Regions from separate parts of the Stenotrophomonas sp. YJH_SMC_25 genome, predicted to be linked through region 1. Evidence: riboswitches for the same ligand, from Rfam matches in the RefSeq annotation. Region 1 holds a riboswitch; the other holds the start of a gene.

The links. A riboswitch is a leader RNA that binds a small molecule or an ion and turns the genes downstream of it on or off. The one in region 1 is predicted to bind cobalamin.
Region 2: it holds a riboswitch for cobalamin, as region 1 does, so the genes downstream of both, AC5P7E_RS03450 (epoxyqueuosine reductase QueH) here and btuB (TonB-dependent vitamin B12 receptor) in region 1, are expected to answer to the same signal.

The regions. Positions count from the first base shown of each region.
Region 1 is NZ_JCAFSV010000011.1:110,433-113,817, reverse strand. It holds gene AC5P7E_RS15895 (GAF domain-containing protein) at 1-203, shown strand, start outside; gene AC5P7E_RS15890 (TfoX/Sxy family protein) at 200-562, shown strand; gene AC5P7E_RS15885 (histidine phosphatase family protein) at 654-1,232, opposite strand; cobalamin riboswitch at 1,376-1,598, shown strand; gene btuB (TonB-dependent vitamin B12 receptor) at 1,714-3,385, shown strand, end outside.
Region 2 is NZ_JCAFSV010000002.1:96,551-99,935, forward strand. It holds gene AC5P7E_RS03440 (bifunctional nicotinamide-nucleotide adenylyltransferase/Nudix hydroxylase) at 1-31, shown strand, start outside; gene AC5P7E_RS03445 (nicotinate phosphoribosyltransferase) at 96-1,505, shown strand; cobalamin riboswitch at 1,639-1,868, shown strand; gene AC5P7E_RS03450 (epoxyqueuosine reductase QueH) at 2,030-2,716, shown strand; gene pncA (bifunctional nicotinamidase/pyrazinamidase) at 2,773-3,385, shown strand, end outside.

The sequences.
Region 1 (3,385 bases):
AGCGTGTGGAGGACGTCGACGCCTTCCCCGGCCATATCGCCTGCGATTCGGCCTCGCGCTCGGAACTGGTGGTGCCGCTGCTGCGCGGCGATGAACTGATCGGCGTGTTCGATATCGACAGCCCGAAGGTCGGCCGCTTCGACGCAGAAGATCAGGCCGGCCTGGAAGCCATCGCCCGCGTGTTCGTCGAGGCGTTGGGATGAGCGCACCGAAGCTGCGCAACATCGGCCCGAAAAGTGCGGCGTGGCTGCGCCAGGTCGGCCTGCGCAGCCGCGACGACCTGGTCGCGATCGGAGCCGTCGGCGCCTTCGTCAAGGTCAAGCGCGCCGGCTTCAAGCCCAGCCTGAACCTGCTGTACTCGCTGGAAGGCGCGTTGCTGGACTGCCATTGGCAGGAGCTGAGCGAGCCACAGCGTGAAGCACTGGTGCAGGATTACGAAGCACGCATCGCTGCGCATCCGCTGAAGGCAGCCGGCCCGGCGTCGGGCCCGGTGCATGAGCAGCGCTTCGATGCCGACGATGACGCTGAGGACAGCGTGCCCGGGGGCGCGGACGAGGATTGAGGCCTCCGCGTTCCTGGGGATGCCGGCCAGCGGCCGGCACTACCAGTGTGATGCGGGATCGGTAGCGCCGGGCCATGCCCGGCGAGTGCGCTCAGGGCTGCTGCAGCTCCAGCAGCTCACCCACCAGCCCGATCTCGCCGCGCTCCAGCCACACCCGCAGGCGCGTGCCGTGGTCGATACGCAGCGCCCAGCACAGCGACATCGGCAGGCCGCAGACCTGCGACAGCACCATGCGCAACGGGCCGCCATGGCTGACCACCAGCGTCGGCACCGGATCGTCATCATCGAGCAGGCGATCCAGCGCGCGCGCGATGCGTCGCTCGAAGTGGCCCCAGCTCTCGCCATTGGGCGGCGGGAACGCGTGCGGGTCGGCATGGAAGGCCGCCAGTGCATCCTCCGGCAAGTCGAACAGCGACCGCCCGTCCCAATCGCCGAAGTCCAGCTCTTCCCATTCCTCGTCCGCTTCCACGTCCAGCCCACGCGGCGTGGCCAGGGCCATCGCCGTATGCAGCGCGCGCAACCGCGGTGAACTGATCACCCGCTCCCAGCGCTGCCCGGCATAGGCCTCGACCAGCTCCTGCGGCAGCCCGGCCAGCTGCGGTGGGTCGCTGCGGCCATCAAGGAACTCGTCACGGCCATTGCCGGCATGGCGGACCAGGTCGAGGATCATGCGCGCGTCCCGGACGGGCGACGCAGGTACAGCGGAAAACGGGCGGACATCGGCAACGGCACCACGGGATCGAGCAACCATTCTAAAGGCACAGCAAAGGCAGTCGCGCAGGCGCGACGCAACGGGACGGCCTGCGATGCCGTAGACTGCGCGCACTTCCAGGTGACCTGCGGCCATGGCCGGCAGGTTGAAACGGGAAGCCGGTGACGCGTGATTCCACGCCAGGCCGGCGCTGCCCCCGCAACGGTAAGCACGTCAGTTCCAGGCAACACCGCCACTGTGCCGCAGGCATGGGAAGGCGCCTGGACGGTGGCCTCGCGCCACCCGGCGGCAAGCCCGGAGACCGGCCCGGAAGCCTCAGGTCGCGATGCGGTGGGCATGGCGCTGGATGACCGTGGCGTGCGCTGCGGCATCGGCGCACGCCTGCCTTCGCGGCTCCTCCCCTTCGCCACGCGGGCGTGCGTGGCACCCGGAGTCCCCCATGAAGCTGCAGTCCCGAATGCTGTCCCTGGCCGTGCTGGCCGCCCTGCCCGCGCTGGCCCAGGCCGCCAATGACACCACCGCGCTCGACCAGATCCTGGTCACTGCCACCCGCACCCCGATCGCCCTGCAGGACAGCATCGCGCCGGCGCAGGTGATCGACCGCGCCCAGATCGAATCCAGCCAGGCCACTTCGCTGCAGGAACTGCTGCGCGGTCGCGCCGGCATCAACCTGGCCAATGCCGGCGGCCTCGGCAAGCAGAGCTCGCTGTTCCTGCGCGGTACCAATTCCGGCCACACCGTAGTGCTGGTGGACGGCGTGCGCATCAACAGCGCCGACCTCGGCCTGGCCATGTACCAGGACCTGCCGCTGGCGCAGATCGAGCGCGTGGAAATCGTGCGCGGCCCGCAGTCGAGCCTGTACGGCGCCGACGCCATCGGTGGCGTGATCCAGATCTTCACCCGCCGCAACCAGGGTGATTTCGCCCCGCACTTCCAGCTTGGCGGTGGCAGCAACGGCCTGCGTGAAGCCAGCGGTGGCATTGGCGGCGGTACCGAACGCGGCTGGTTCGGTGCGGATATCGCCTACCAGCATTCCGACGGCATCGATGCCTGCCGCGGCTCGGCCACGCTGTTCACCGGCTGCTTCGCCGACGAGCCCGACCGCGACGGCTACCGCAACCTGTCCAAGAGCCTGCGCGGTGGCTACACCTTCAACGAGCAGTGGAACGTGGAAGGCAGCGCCCTGCGCGCCGACGGCAGGAACCATTACGACGGTTACTACAACTATTCAGAAACCCGCCAGCAGGTGCTGGCCGGCAAGGTGCGCTACACCCCGTCCGAGCGCCTGGCATTCACCGCCAACGTCGGCCGCAGTGACAACGAGTCGGACAACTTTGGCGACTTCGGTGCACGTGGCAGCGCACAGACCCACCGCGACAGCGCCTCCCTGCAGGGCGATTTCGGCGTGGCCGAGGGCCAGCTGCTGAGCGCAGGCGTGGACTGGAGCGAAGACAACCTGGATGGCAGCAGCGCGGGTTACCTGGACGACCGCCGCCGCAACACCGGCGCATTCGTGCAGTACCAGGGCCGCTTCGGCCGCCACCAGCTGCAGGCCAGCGCACGCAGCGACGACAACCAGCAGTTCGGCAACCACGCCACCGGCAGCGTTGGCTGGGCGATGGAGCTGGGCCACGGCCTGCGCCTCAACGCCAGCTATGGCACGGCGTTCAAGGCACCGACCTTCAGCGATCTGTACGACCCGTGGAGCGGCGTGCCTACGTTGAACCCGGAGAAATCCAAGAGTGCCAACCTCGGCGTTTCGCAGCAGGGCCAGGGCTGGCACTGGGGCCTGGACGTGTATGAAACCCGCATCGATGACCTGATCACCTACGATGCGGCAACCTTCAAGATGCAGCAGGTGGAGAAGGCCCGCATCCGCGGTGCCGAGCTGACCGGTGGCGTGCTGCTGGCCGGCTTCGACATCAACGCGCAGCTGAGCTACACCGACCCGCGCAACCGCACCGGCGGCAGCACCCAGTTCGACAACTGGCTGCCACGCCGCGCGCAGCAGACCGCGCGCCTGGACATCGACCGTCGCTTCGGCGATTTCCGCGCCGGCCTGACCGTGCAGGGTGCCGGCAAGCGCTACGACGATGCCGCCAACACGGTGA
Region 2 (3,385 bases), on a different contig from region 1:
CATCCTGGAGTATTTCCTCGGCCGCGGCTGACAGGCCCGGCCTCCCCACTGGCGGATAGACCGCTGGTGTCACTCGACGCGAAGGAGCTTCCGTCATGCACTACCTCGATAATCTTCTCCTCAACACCGACAGCTACAAGGCCAGCCATTGGCTGCAGTACCCGCCGGGTACCGATGCCACGTTCTTCTACGTCGAATCACGTGGCGGCCTGCACGATCGCACGGTGTTCTTCGGCCTGCAGGCGATCCTCAAGGACGCGCTGGCACGACCGGTCACCCACGCCGACATCGACGACGCTGCTGCGGTATTCGCCGCCCATGGCGAACCGTTCAACGAGGCCGGCTGGCGCGATATCGTCGACCGGCTTGGCGGCCACCTGCCGGTGCGCATCCGCGCCGTTCCCGAGGGCAGCGTGGTGCCCACCCACCAGGCACTGATGACCATCGAGTCGACCGATCCGGCTGCGTTCTGGGTGCCGTCGTATCTGGAAACGCTGCTGCTGCGCGTGTGGTATCCGGTCACCGTGGCCACCATCAGCTGGCACGCACGGCAGACCATCGCCGCGTTCCTGCAGCAGACCAGCGACGACCCGCAGGGGCAGCTGCCGTTCAAGCTGCACGACTTCGGCGCGCGCGGTGTATCGAGCCTGGAATCGGCCGCGTTGGGCGGTGCCGCGCACCTGGTCAACTTCCTCGGCACCGATACCGTGTCGGCGCTGTGCCTGGCACGCGCGCACTACCACGCGCCGATGGCCGGCTATTCGATTCCGGCCGCCGAGCACAGCACCATCACCAGTTGGGGCCGCGAACGCGAGGTGGACGCCTATCGCAACATGCTGCGCCAGTTCGGCAAGCCCGGTTCGATCGTGGCGGTGGTGTCGGACAGCTATGACATCTACCACGCGATCAGCGAACACTGGGGCACCACCCTGCGCGATGACGTGATCGCGTCGGGCGCCACCCTGGTCATCCGACCCGACTCGGGTGACCCGGTGGAGGTGGTGGCCGAAAGCCTGCGCCGGCTGGATGAAGCCTTCGGCCACAGCCTCAACGGCAAGGGCTATCGCGTGCTCAACCACGTGCGGGTGATCCAGGGCGATGGCATCAATCCGGACACCATCCGCGCGATCCTGCAGCGCACCACCGACGACGGCTACGCTGCCGACAACGTGGCCTTCGGCATGGGCGGTGCACTGCTGCAGCGACTGGACCGCGATACGCAGAAGTTCGCGCTGAAGTGCTCGGCGGCGCGGGTCGAGGGTGAGTGGATCGACGTCTACAAGGATCCGGTCACCGATGCCGGCAAGACCAGCAAGCGTGGCCGCATGCGCCTGCTGCGCCGCCTGGATGACGGCAGCCTGCATACGGTGCCACTGCCGGCCAACGGCGACGACACCCTGCCGGACGGCTTCGAGGACGCAATGGTGACCGTGTGGGAGAACGGCCGCCTGCTGCACGACCAGCGGCTGGACGACATCCGCACGCGGGCGGCCGTGGGGCATTGAAGGCGCATCCCGACCGGGGTCAGAGCCCGCTGCGTGGCAGCGGGATCCGACCCCTTCCTTCCGCTGGGGTCGGATCCCGTTGCAGCGCAGCGGGCTCTGACCCCTGCGCTCTTGACCGGCGCCACCAACAGGTCCACCTTGCACACGCCGAAGGTATCCCTCCCATCGCTGCGGCGCGGGGAGGGGTTTAAACGGGAATCCGGTGAAGGCGCCTCGCGCGTCCATTCCGGAGCTGCCCCGCAGCGGTGAATGGAAACGAATCCTGCCAACAGCACTGGGCTCGCGCCTGGGAAGCGGCGGGTAGTAGGTGGGCTGCGGCCCGTGTCCATCAGCCCGAATACCGGCCCCGGCCGGGGGACACGACCGTCCCCTGACTCGACCTGGAATCTCCGCGGGGAGGTTGCCGGGGCCGTCGTCGTCCTGCGCGTGCAGGCGGTGTGGCCGCGCGCGTCCTGTTCACGGTATCCGGCCAGACCCGTTCACCCACGCGCTGATGCATGGGCCACCGCCGTTGCCGGCGGTCCATGCGGTACCTGACGATGACCGAGCTCCAACGCCCCACCCTGACCCTGCCCGCCGACGGCAAGCGCCTGCTGCTGCATTCGTGCTGCGCGCCCTGTTCCGGCGAAGTGATGGAGGCGATCACCGCCTCCGGGATCGACTACGCGATCTTCTTCTACAACCCCAACATCCACCCGGTGAAGGAGTACGAGCTGCGCAAGCAGGAGAACATCCGCTTCGCCGAGCAGCACGGCATTCCCTTCATCGACTGCGACTACGACACCGACAACTGGTTCAGCCGCGCACGCGGCATGGAAAACGAGCCCGAGCGCGGCATCCGCTGCACGATGTGCTTCGACATGCGCTTCGAGCGCACTGCGTTGTACGCGCACGAGCACGGTTACGACACCATCAGTTCTTCGCTGGGCATCTCGCGCTGGAAGAACATGGCGCAGATCAACGACTGCGGCATCCGCGCCGCCTCGCGCTATGAAGGCCTGCAGTACTGGGACTACAACTGGCGCAAGGGCGGCGGTGCCAGCCGCATGATCGAGATCAGCAAGCGCGAGCAGTTCTACCAGCAGGAATACTGCGGCTGCGTGTACTCGCTGCGCGATGCCAACCGCCATCGCCGCGAGAATGGCCGCGAGCGGATCAAGATCGGCCTGTTGTACTACGGTCAGGACGCTGGGACGCCGCAGGACGATTGACGCGCAGGCATGGGGCGGCCACGCTGGTCGCCCCTTGAGTTCGTGCTGGATCTGCCATGACCGCCCTGCCCGCCGATGTCGCCCTGCTGGTGATCGACCTGCAGCCGGACTTCATGCCCGGTGGTGCCCTGGCCTGCGACCAGGGCGATGCGCTGGTGGCACCCATTGCCGATCTGCTGGCGCAGCGCCGCTACCGCACCGTGGTGGCAACACAGGACTGGCACCCGGCCGACCATGCCTCGTTCGCCAGCCAGCACCCCGGCCAACGCCCGTTCGAGACCATCCTGCTGCACGCGCAGCCGCAGACCCTGTGGCCGGACCACTGCGTGCAGGGCAGCGCCGGTGCCGCCCTGCACCCGGGCGTGGACTGGACCGTGGCCGACCTGATCCTGCGCAAGGGCACGCGCCAACAGGTGGATTCGTACAGCGCCTTCCGCGAGAACCACGGCCCCGATGGCAAGCGCCCGGCCACCGGCCTGGCCGGCTGGCTGCATGAACGCCGCATCCGCGAAGTGCACGTATGCGGCCTGGCCCGTGACTACTGCGTGCTGTGGAGCGCGCAGGACGCGGTGAAGTCCGGCTTCCGGGTGAAGTTCCTGTGGGAGCTGACCAAGCCGGTGACCGAAGCCAACGACGTGATGGTGCGCGAGGCGCTGGGCAAGGCGGGGA